DNA from 2 places in the Labrenzia sp. 5N genome. Region 1 is predicted to be linked to the other one. Evidence: predicted binding sites of a transcription regulator. Region 1 holds the regulator's gene; the other holds the start of a gene.
The links. Region 1 encodes PhoB, which activates phosphate uptake and scavenging genes when phosphate is short. Its sites were predicted from a motif close to TGTCATNNANCTGTCAT; they were not measured.
Positions count from the first base shown of each region.

Region 2: a site for PhoB is predicted at 3,027-3,043, ahead of HEP89_RS10265 (esterase-like activity of phytase family protein). Genes of this name have one in related genera too.

Region 1 covers NZ_JAAZTM010000002.1:243,097-248,414, reverse strand. The annotation lists gene pstC (phosphate ABC transporter permease subunit PstC) at 1-671, shown strand, start outside; gene pstA (phosphate ABC transporter permease PstA) at 671-2,023, shown strand; gene pstB (phosphate ABC transporter ATP-binding protein PstB) at 2,071-2,832, shown strand; gene phoU (phosphate signaling complex protein PhoU) at 2,864-3,559, shown strand; gene phoB (phosphate regulon transcriptional regulator PhoB) at 3,640-4,341, shown strand; gene HEP89_RS01920 (GcrA family cell cycle regulator) at 4,667-5,203, opposite strand.
Region 2 covers NZ_JAAZTM010000009.1:106,751-112,068, reverse strand. The annotation lists gene HEP89_RS10275 (antibiotic biosynthesis monooxygenase family protein) at 1-149, shown strand, start outside; gene HEP89_RS10270 (cytochrome b/b6 domain-containing protein) at 149-640, shown strand; gene HEP89_RS10265 (esterase-like activity of phytase family protein) at 729-2,948, opposite strand; gene HEP89_RS10260 (multidrug effflux MFS transporter) at 3,176-4,375, shown strand; gene HEP89_RS10255 (arsenate reductase ArsC) at 4,411-4,920, opposite strand; gene HEP89_RS10250 (metalloregulator ArsR/SmtB family transcription factor) at 4,937-5,275, opposite strand.

The DNA of each region.
Region 1 (5,318 bases):
TCGCCGTTGCCGTACCGATCGGTCTGTTCGCTGCCATCTACCTGTCTGAGTATGCAACGCCGCACGTACGCGCGGTCGCCAAGCCGCTGCTCGAGATCCTGGCCGGTATTCCAACCATCGTTTACGGTCTCTTCGCGCTGCTGACAGTCGGGCCGCTTCTGATGAACGTCTTCGGCTCCGGCGGTGCGCTTGGCGTAAGCTGGATGTCCGGTGCTTCCTCGGTGTTCACCGCCGGCGCTGTCATGGGCATCATGCTGATCCCTTTCGTCAGCTCGCTCTCCGACGACATCATCAACGCTGTGCCTCAGGCCATGCGTGACGGTTCGCTCGGGCTTGGTGCCACCCATTCGGAAACCGTGAAGCAGGTCATACTGCCGGCGGCCCTGCCGGGGATCGTCGGGGCCATCCTGCTCGCGGCCTCTCGCGCCATCGGTGAAACCATGATCGTTGTTCTGGGGGCCGGCGCGGCTGCCCGCCTCAGCATGAACCCGCTCGAAGCGATGACCACCGTGACCGCGAAGATCGTCAGCCAGCTCACCGGCGACGCCGACTTTGCCTCCCCGGAAGCCCTTGTCGCCTTCGCACTCGGCATGACCCTGTTCGTCGTGACCCTGGGGCTCAACATCGTCGCGCTCTACATCGTGCGCAAATATCGGGAGCAGTACGACTAATGACCGACACGACCCTTACGCCACCGTCGGGCAAGACCAGTGCTCCGACCCCGCACAAGACCACGTCGATCCTCGAACTCGATCCGCTGACCAGAAAGCGCAACGCCGCTGAAGCGCGCTTCAAGCTCTACGGCATCATTGCCATCGGCATCGGCCTGTTCTTCCTCGTTGCGCTGTTGTGGGCAATCCTGTCCAACGGCCTTGGCGCCTTCAGCCAGACCTTCCTGAAGGTGGATGTCCCGCTCAATCAGGAGCAGATTGCCGAAGCGGAAAAGTCGGTGGTCAAGACGTCCAAGTACCGGGCCATCATCGATGACGCCTTTGCCAAGGAACTCGCCGGTGCAAACATCACCACAGACATGTCGGCAAAAGACCTGCAGAAGCTGTTCTCGTCGGGTGCTGCCGCCACGGTCCGTGACTTTGCGCTTGCCAACCCGGACAAGATCGGTTCGACGGTAACCTTCGAGCTGATCGCCTCATCCCGTGTCGACGGCTACCTGAAGGGCCGCGTCAAGCGCGAGGATCTTGCCGAAGACAAGAACCTGGATGCCGCACACCTGGATCTGGCTGACCAGATGCAGTCCGCCGGCATTCTGGAGAAACGCTTCAACTGGGCCTTCATCACCGGAACCGATGCTTCCGACAGCCGTCCGGAGCAGGCCGGCATCGGGGCGTCCATGATCGGGTCGCTGTTCATGATGCTGGTGGTGCTGTTCCTGTCGCTGCCGATCGGCGTGGCCGCTTCCATCTACCTGGAAGAGTTCGCTCCGCAGAACAAGTTCACAGATCTGATCGAGGTGAATATCTCCAACCTGGCCGCCGTTCCGTCCATCGTGTTCGGTATTCTCGGTCTGGCGGTGTTCATCCAGTTCATGCATCTGCCGCAATCCGCACCGCTGGTCGGTGGCCTGGTGCTGACGCTGATGACACTTCCGACGATCATCATCTCCACCCGCGCCTCCTTGAAGGCCGTTCCGCCGAGCATCCGCGATGCGGCCCTTGGCATTGGCGCCTCCAAGATGCAGTCGATCTTCCACCATGTCCTGCCGCTGGCAATGCCGGGCATTCTGACCGGCACGATCATCGGTCTGGCACAGGCGCTTGGGGAAACCGCTCCGCTGCTCCTGATCGGGATGGTCGGCTTCATCGCCTCCAATTTCCCGGACGGTGTGGCTGCCGGTTTCTTCTCTCCGAACTCGGCCATGCCGGCCCAGATCTACGAGTGGGCGAAACGCGCCGACCCGGCTTTCTATGAACGCGCTTGGGGCGGGATCATCGTGCTGCTGGTCTTCCTCATGACCATGAACATTATCGCTATCATCCTGCGCCGCAGGTTTGAACGCCGCTGGTAAGGATTGCTCCGATGAACGAGATGCCGAATTTTGAACAGGCGAAAACCATGACCGACAGCAAAATTTCCGCGAACAAGGTGCAGGTCTATTATGGCGATACCCACGCCATCAAGGACGTGGACATCGAGATCCAGCCGCGGTCCGTGACTGCCTTCATCGGTCCGTCCGGATGTGGCAAGTCGACGTTCCTGCGGACGATCAACCGCATGAACGACACCATCGACATCTGCCGTGTGGAAGGGTCGATCAAGATCGACGGTGAAGACATCTACGATCCCAAGGTCGATCCCGTACAGCTGCGTGCCAAGGTCGGCATGGTTTTCCAGAAGCCGAACCCGTTTCCCAAGTCGATCTACGACAACATTGCGTACGGTCCGCGGATCCATGGTCTGGCCCGCAACAAGTCCGAGCTTGATGAAATCGTTGCCTCCAGCCTGCAGAAGGCCGGGCTTTGGGAAGAAGTCAAGAACCGTCTGGACGAGCCGGGCACCGGCATGTCGGGCGGTCAGCAGCAGCGTCTGTGCATTGCCCGTGCGATTGCCGTCAGCCCGGAAGTGATCCTTATGGACGAACCGTGCTCGGCGCTCGACCCCATCGCGACCGCGAAGGTGGAAGAGCTGATCGACGAACTGCGGGAAAACTTCACCATCGTGATCGTGACCCACTCGATGCAGCAGGCTGCCCGTGTGTCTCAGCGTACCGCGTTCTTCCACCTGGGTATTTTGGTGGAGGAAGGTCTGACGGAGGACATCTTTACCAATCCGAAGGACAAGCGTACGCAGGACTATATTACGGGCCGCTTCGGCTAAGCATTTTTTAGGTTTCTGAAGGGGACACAGGATGTCTGAACATACAGTCTCGGCTTACGATGACGAACTGACGGCCATGGCCGGCAAGGTTGCCGAAATGGGTGGTATTGCCGAAAAGGCTTTCGCCGATGCGGTGTCCGCGCTGGTGTCGCAGGATCTGGAGCTTGCCAAGGCGACGATCAAGGGCGATGTCCGGCTGGACAGCCTTTACAACGAACTTGAAGTGAAGCTGATCGAGCTGATCGTCCGCCGCCAGCCGATGGGGCAGGACCTGCGTGAAATCACCGCCGCAACGCGCATTGCCAATGACCTGGAGCGTGTTGGCGATCTTGCAAAGAACGTTGCCAAGCGCGTCATCGCCATCGACAGCGACTTGCAGTCGAAGAAGCTTGCGATCGGTGTGGAGCACATGACGGAACTCGCTCTTTCGCAGCTCAAGCAGGTGCTGGATGCCTACGCCCGGAAGGATGCGGAAGCCGCCCGCCGGGTTCAGGAAGCCGACGCCGAGGTCGACGCGATCTACACGTCGATCTTTCGCGAACTCCTGACTTACATGATGGAAGACCCGCGGGTCATTACCCAGTGCGTCCATCTCTTGTTCTGCGCAAAGAACATCGAGCGCATCGGCGATCACGCGACGAATATCGCCGAGAACGTCTACTACATGGTCACTGGCGAGCGTTTGCCGGAAGACCGGGCAAAGGTCGACGAAACAGGCGCGGTCTGACCCGCTGGTAATCGTCGGATTTGCAGAAGATCTTAACGGCCGGCGCTTCGGCGCCGGTTGCGGTAATTGGAGCGAGATGTATGCCGAAGGTGCTCATCGTTGAAGACGAAGAACCGCTCAGCCTTCTTTTGAGATACAATTTGGAAGCGGAAGGGTACTCGGTCGAGTCCTGTGTCCGGGGTGACGAGGCGGAAATCCGCCTGCGGGAAAGCCTGCCGGATCTGTTGCTGCTCGACTGGATGCTGCCGGGCCTGTCCGGAATTGAACTGTGCCGCCGCCTGCGGGCGCGCGAGGATACCGAGCGCCTGCCGGTCATCATGCTGACGGCACGCGGTGAGGAAGCAGAGCGCATCCGCGGCCTGTCGACCGGTGCCGACGACTACGTGGTCAAGCCTTTCTCGGTACCGGAATTGATGGCCCGCGTGCGCGCCATCCTGCGCCGGGCAAGCCCGGAAGTGGTGTCCAGCATGTTGCGGTCTGGCGATATCGAACTGGATCGCGAAACGCACCGTGTTCGCCGCAACACCAAGGAAATACACCTGGGGCCGACGGAATTCCGCCTGCTGGAATTCCTGATGACATCGCCTGGCCGTGTCTTCTCCCGTGAACAACTGCTGGATGGGGTCTGGGGTCACGATGTCTACGTGGACGAACGCACTGTCGATGTTCACGTCGGTCGCTTGCGCAAGGCTCTGAACAAGGGCAAGGCGAAGGATCCTATCCGTACCGTCCGTGGTGCCGGATACGCCTTCAATGACCAGTTCACCTCTGCCACTGCCTGAGCGCAACTTGCAGAATGGAATTAAGGAGCCCGCTTTCAAGCGGGCTTTTTGTTTCTCAGCGGTTATGTGCCTTTCGCGGAGCAAGGTTCTCTTCTGCGACCACCCCATCAGTTGTGTCGGTGTCGGGGCTGATCCTGCAGTCACTGTCGTGGCGGAGCGGTCAAACAAGGTTTGATTTGATGGAACGGAAACTGCATGGATCGGTGCCGTGATTAAGCCGTGGGAGGTCACTGTTCGGGGTCGGGCATCTGGTCAATGGAAGGCCCAAACAAAAAAAGCCCGCCAGATGGCGGGCTTTCTCATGAATTGCTTCGGTGCGCGGTTATCAGCCTGCCTGAGCCATCGTCTTGCGGTCGCGGCGGCGGTCGGCGACCGGCTGATACGCGATCTTGCAGTGATGAGCGCAGTAGGGGACGCCGGCATCGGACTGGCGGCCGCAGAAGTAGAAGTCGTCGGTTGCCGGGTCGCCAATCGGCCATTTGCAGGTCCGCTCGGTCAGCGTCAGGATGGTTGCCCGCTGCGAGATCGGAACGAGCTCTGCAATCGGCTCTACGCGTGGCTTGGCGGCCACCACTGGTGCAGGCGAGATGTCTGCTTTCAGGGCCGTCGCGCCGATCGACTGCGGATGTGACGTCGTCGGTTTCTTCGGCGCTGCACCCGTTGCAGGAGCTGCGGTGCGCGGCCGGCGCGGCTTGGCGCTTGAAGAGGTGGACTTGGCGCGGCCGGACAGGCCAAGGCGGTGCACCTTGCCGATCACGGCGTTACGGGTAACACCACCCAGTTCGCCTGCGATCTGGCTTGCGCTCAAGCCGTCGCCCCAAAGCTTTTTGAGAAGCTCAACTCGTTCGTTTGTCCAACTCATTGCCGCACCCTTTAGTTTGACCGTCCTGCGGCCATTAACCCCGTGTTAAGCATGCGCAAGCACGCTTAATGCTGGCAGATCTAGTGCCTCTTGGTGATTTGCCTCACGAGATCTC
Region 2 (5,318 bases), on a different contig from region 1:
AGTTCCAGCTGGTCAACATCGCGCTTTGGGAAAGTCCCGATGCCTATCAGGCCGCCATCCACAAACTCGGCAAAAGCGGCATTGTCGCGGAATTCAAGGGCATCAGCTTTCATGCTGCGCTCTACAACGTCATTCGGGAGGATGAGTGATGGCGGCCTTGCCCGTAAACGGAAACAGGCTGCTGCACTGGACGATTGCCGCTCTAACCATCAGCGCCCTGGCTACCGGCTATGCCCTGACGAACAACGAACCGTTTTCGCCAGACCTTCTGAGGACCCATCTGGGACTTGGCTTGTCTGCGGGCCTGCTCGCTCTTGTCCGCACGATCTTTTGGCTGGCAAAGGGGGCCCCTCAGCCGGTGTTCGCCGTTCATTCCGGGTTGCAGCAAGCTATCGGCAAGGGCGTCCACGCCGCCTTGCGCCTCGTACCGCTTCTGCTTCTGGTCAGCGGTGTCGGCATGATCGTCATATCCGGTAGCCTGGAAATGATTGCGAATGGCACATTGCCGGGACTTGCGGCTTTCGCCGGATTGCCACCGGCAGACCTGCACCATGCCGCGGCGCTTTTGCTTGCAACACTCACCGGACTGCACAGCCTTGCTGCCCTGTGGCACTGGCAAAGACGAAGTTTCACGGCTTGAGAATGGCAATGCAGAAAAGGAAAGGCCCGGCTGCGTAAAACGGCCGGACCTTCGCTCAGGTCTTGGGAGGACCTTTATCTGAAGTGCCTTAGTTCAGGCGGCTTGCCGGGCCGAGGTTGATCAACCGGGTTTCACCCGGCGCATCGTCGACACCGTCATTGTCGGTGACCAGGATCAGACGGCCATCGGCCGTGATCGTCAGGCCTTCCGGCTTGTCGAGTACCCAGCCCTTGCCTTCGGCCAGAGCCGGCAGGATATCCATGGCGTAATGCTTCTGGACCACCGGGAGCTCAGATCCGTAGGCAGCCGGGGTCACACCTTCCAGGGAGATCGTGGTGATCTGCTTGATGGCTGCGTCTTCACCACCCTTGTTATCGCGCTCCAGAATGGCGAACTTGCCGTCGCCCATGGAGACGATTTCCGACAGGCCGACCCAGCCGCCGGCTGCGCTCTTCGGCTTGTCGAGCGGATAGTGAACGAAGCCCCAGGACTTTTCGGCCGGGTTGTAGATAGCCAGCTTCACCATGCCTTTCGGGTCGTCTTTCCACTCACGCTGAACGGCGACGGCCACCAGCGTCTTGCCGTCCATTTCGAACTCGGCAACGCCTTCAAAGGAGAAACGTGCGGACTGGGCGTTCAGCTCTTCCGGAAGCGTGATTTCTTCCTGAACCTGACCGTCGGTGCCGACTTTCAGCAGCAGGTGCTGCAGTTCCTTTTCCGGATTGCCCTCGGAAGCCAGCCAGAAGCCGCCATCCTTGGCAACAGAGATGCCTTCCAGGTCCAGTTTTGCCTGCTTGCCACCCTGAACGGTTGCATAGGCCACGATTTTTGCCGGCTTGGAAGAGATGTCCAGCGTGTAGATGCGGGCGTCGTCATAGAAGCTGTCGCTGACGGCGTAGAGCTTGTTGCCGTCTTCCGGGTCTGCAGCCAGTGCGGACAGGGCGCCCCAGCCGATCGGCGCGCCTTTTTCCGGGTCGGTTTCGGACACGACCATCGGGTAGGACGGAGTTTCCGCACCAAACTTGTAGAGGGAGACCTGCGCACGAACGTTGTCTTCCGCACTGTCGACCTCGTTGGCAACCACAAACAGGTCACGGCTCGGGATCGCAAGTGAGCCTTCCGGACCGACGTGGGTCGGCAGAAACTGGACGAATTCCGGCTCGGCGCCGGTGTCCTTGTAGACAGCAACGAAGTTGCCGCGTTCGGAATTGACGAAGATCAGCTTTTCACCGCCGAATTCACCAACCGTCACACCTTCCGGCTCGGTGCCCTTCTTGGACGCGCGCTTGGCCGGATAGTGGCCGTTGGCCATGCCAAGGTGTTCCATCTGGTTGCCGCTGTCGAACAGGACCTCGCCCTTGGTGTTCCAGATGGTGAAGCCGCGCGAACCGCCTTCGTAGTCGCCTTCGTTGGCGGTCACGAAACGCTCGTCGTCGATCCAGGCAACCGCATCCGGCTCACGCTTGACGTTTTCGGTCGAACCGGAGGCATCGCTCATGCGCGCCTTGGAAACCGGAATGTTCTCAGCCGAAGCCGTACCGGCGGAGAAATGGCTGACAACTTCACCGGAGGCCAGATCGACCACGGCGATATGGTTGTTTTCCTGCAGCGTGACGACAACCTGGTTCTGGGAGTTGATCGAAACGAACTCCGGCTCCGGATCGGTCGGCGCAATTTCGGCAAGACCCGTCAGGTCGACAATGCGAACCGCGTCGCAGTTGGTCGGCGTGCCGGTTTCGTCCAGATCGAAGATCGCCAGATGGCCGGCCGGCATTTGCGGGATCACGCCGTCGTTCAGATCTTCGTCGCGCTCGTTCTCGATGGCGATCGCAACGAATTTGCCGTCCGGAGAGATGGCAACGCTGTCCGGCTGACCCTTGGCGTCGCACTTCGCGGTGATCCCAAGACCGTCGAGAGCGATCACGGCCAGATGGCCGGACGCATTGACGTAGTCTTCGGACGTGTTGACGCCGGCATAGGCGAATGTTTCGCCGACGGCGACCGAAGTCGGCTCACCACCAAGCGCGGTGCGGCCCATCGGCTGCAGGTTCAGCGGGTTGGCCGCATTGACGAAAACAATGGCTTCGCCCGGGCTGTCGGTGAAGACGAGCGTGCGTCCGTCCTTCGTGGCATAGATGATTTCGGCAACGGTTTCGGTGGCCTGATCCACGCCTTCCGGCAGGGTCTTGTAGACCGGGAATGTGTTGATACGCTCGAAATACTCTGCCTGTGCTGCCGACACGGCGCCAAGGCCGAACAGGACTGAAAGGCTGACACCTTTTAAAAAGCGCCCACGAAGGTCCGCCATTGCACTCGCTCCCACAAAATATCGGGTTGATGGTGCGCGCAAGCTAGTGGCCCTGATTACAATATCGGTGACAGTTGCATGAAGCTTTCATGACAACACCCAGCAAGCCTTGAATTTGCATTTCGAGCACTTACATCATATCAAGGCCGGGCGGTGATCTCCGCCACCTCCATCTTCCAGACTTTCCCGCATTTGTGCCTCCGGCGCATTTTTCATCGGATTTTCCAATGCAGATCGGTTTTGTCCGCTCCGCCATTGTGCTGGGGCTTCTCGCTGCTGTCGGTCCATTTGCCATCGACCTCTATCTGCCCGCCATGCCGGAAATCGTGCAGGCATTGCAGACGGACGACGCTGCGGTTCATATGACCTTCACGGTCTATTTCATCGCTTTCGGGCTAGCCCAGTTGATCTACGGTCCGCTGGCAGACCGGTTTGGACGCAAGCTGCCCGCCTTCCTGGGCCTGATCGTCTTCCTCATCGGATCGGTCATGTGCGCGACCGCGGTCGACGTTTCAGCCCTGACATTCGGCCGTTTCGTGCAGGCACTTGGTGCCGGCGCGCCGATGGTCATCGTGCGGGCCGTGGTCCGCGACCTCCACACCGGACCAAAGGCGACCAGGCTGATGGCTCTGGTGATGCTGGTCTTCAGCGTTTCGCCGATGCTTGCACCGCTCGCCGGCAGCTTGATCATCCAGTTCGGCAGTTGGCGCCTGATCTTTGTGGCCCTGGGCGTGATTTCCCTTCTCGCCATGCTGCAAATGGCCTTCTTGCTACCCGAAACGCTACCGGCCGAGCGCCGGGGCAAGATCGACCCGACAGCAATGCTGCGCAGCGCCATCTACCTGATGCGCGACAGCAGGTTCATGGGTCTGACGCTGATCGGTGGCTTCTCGCTGGCGAGTTTCTTCGTCTTCATCGCTGCCGCACCGCTGGTCTACATGACCCAGTACCAGTTGACGCCGACAGCCTTCAGCCTTGTTTTCGCGCTGAACGCGATCGGCTTCTTTGCGTCTTCCCAGTTTGCCGCCTCGCTTGGTGAGCGCTTCGGCATGGGCAGAGTGGCATTGATGGCCGTCAGCGGATTTGCGGCAGCCAACGTCCTGCTGGTCATTCTTGTGTGGAGCGGCATCGACGACCTGCCGGTTCTGATGGCGCTCTTCTTCATCGGCAACACCTGCCTCGGCCAGGTCATTGCTCCGGTGATGGTCATGGCGCTGGAAGAACATGGCGAACATGCCGGCATGGCATCCTCCCTCGGTGGCACCTTCCAGATGGTTGCCGGTGGCGTGATGATCCTCGTCTGCAGCCCGTTCTTCGACCGGACAGCTTTGCCATTGGTTGGCGCGGTTGCCGCCTGTGCGCTCATCGCCCTGGTCATCGCACTGCTGACCCTGCGCACGTCGCGCGAAGGCCAGGCAATCGCCTGAGGCAATATTCCCGAAACAGGTACGCCGGAGCAGCCTTACACGGGCTCTTCGGCAGACTGACCGATTTGATCGAGTTTCTTCTGCAGGGACAAACGGTCAAGCGAAGACATCGGCAGGTTCACGAACACCGAGATCCGGTTGCTGAGCATCCGGAAGGCCTCGTTGAATGCGACAGCCCTTTCGCTGTCGCTTCCGGAAACGGCTGCCGGATCCGGCAGGCCCCAATGGGCTGACATCGGCTGGCCAGGCCAGACAGGGCAGGTTTCCTTCGCCGCATTGTCGCAAACGGTAAAGACGAAATCCATGACCGGGGCATCCGGCTCAGCGAATTCGGCCCAGTCCTTCGAGCGCAGCTCATCCGTCTTGAAATTGAGCTTGCTGAGCAAGGCAAGTGCTTCCGGACGCACCGCTCCAGCCGGTTGTGACCCGGCAGAAAACGCCCTGAAGCGGCCCTGCCCCTCCCGGCTCAGGATCGCCTCCGCCATGATCGACCGGGCGGAATTGCCAGTGCACAGGAAAAGCACGTTGTAGACATCGCCGGACATTTGATCCCCCTTAACCTCAACAGGTCTCTCCGCAGGCAATCGTCTCGATGACCTGCGCACAAAGTTCCGGATGACCACCACAGCAATCGGCCATCAGAAACGTCAGCAACTCGCGTATGCCGTCATGATCCGCGAAGTAGCGAATCGACCGCCCCTCGCGTTCATTTCGGACCAGCCCGGACTGAAGCAGAACAGCAAGGTTCGCCGACATGGTGTTCTGCCGAACGTCCAGAGCCTCACCGATCTCGCCGGCGGTCATTCCTGCGTCACCAGCCCGGATCAACAACCGGAAGACTTCCAGTCTGGTTTTCTGGCTGAGCGCCCCAAAGGCGCTCAGTGCATCTTTCATATCCATAATTCATGATATTTCGATTCATCAGAAACAGGCAAGTCTTTTT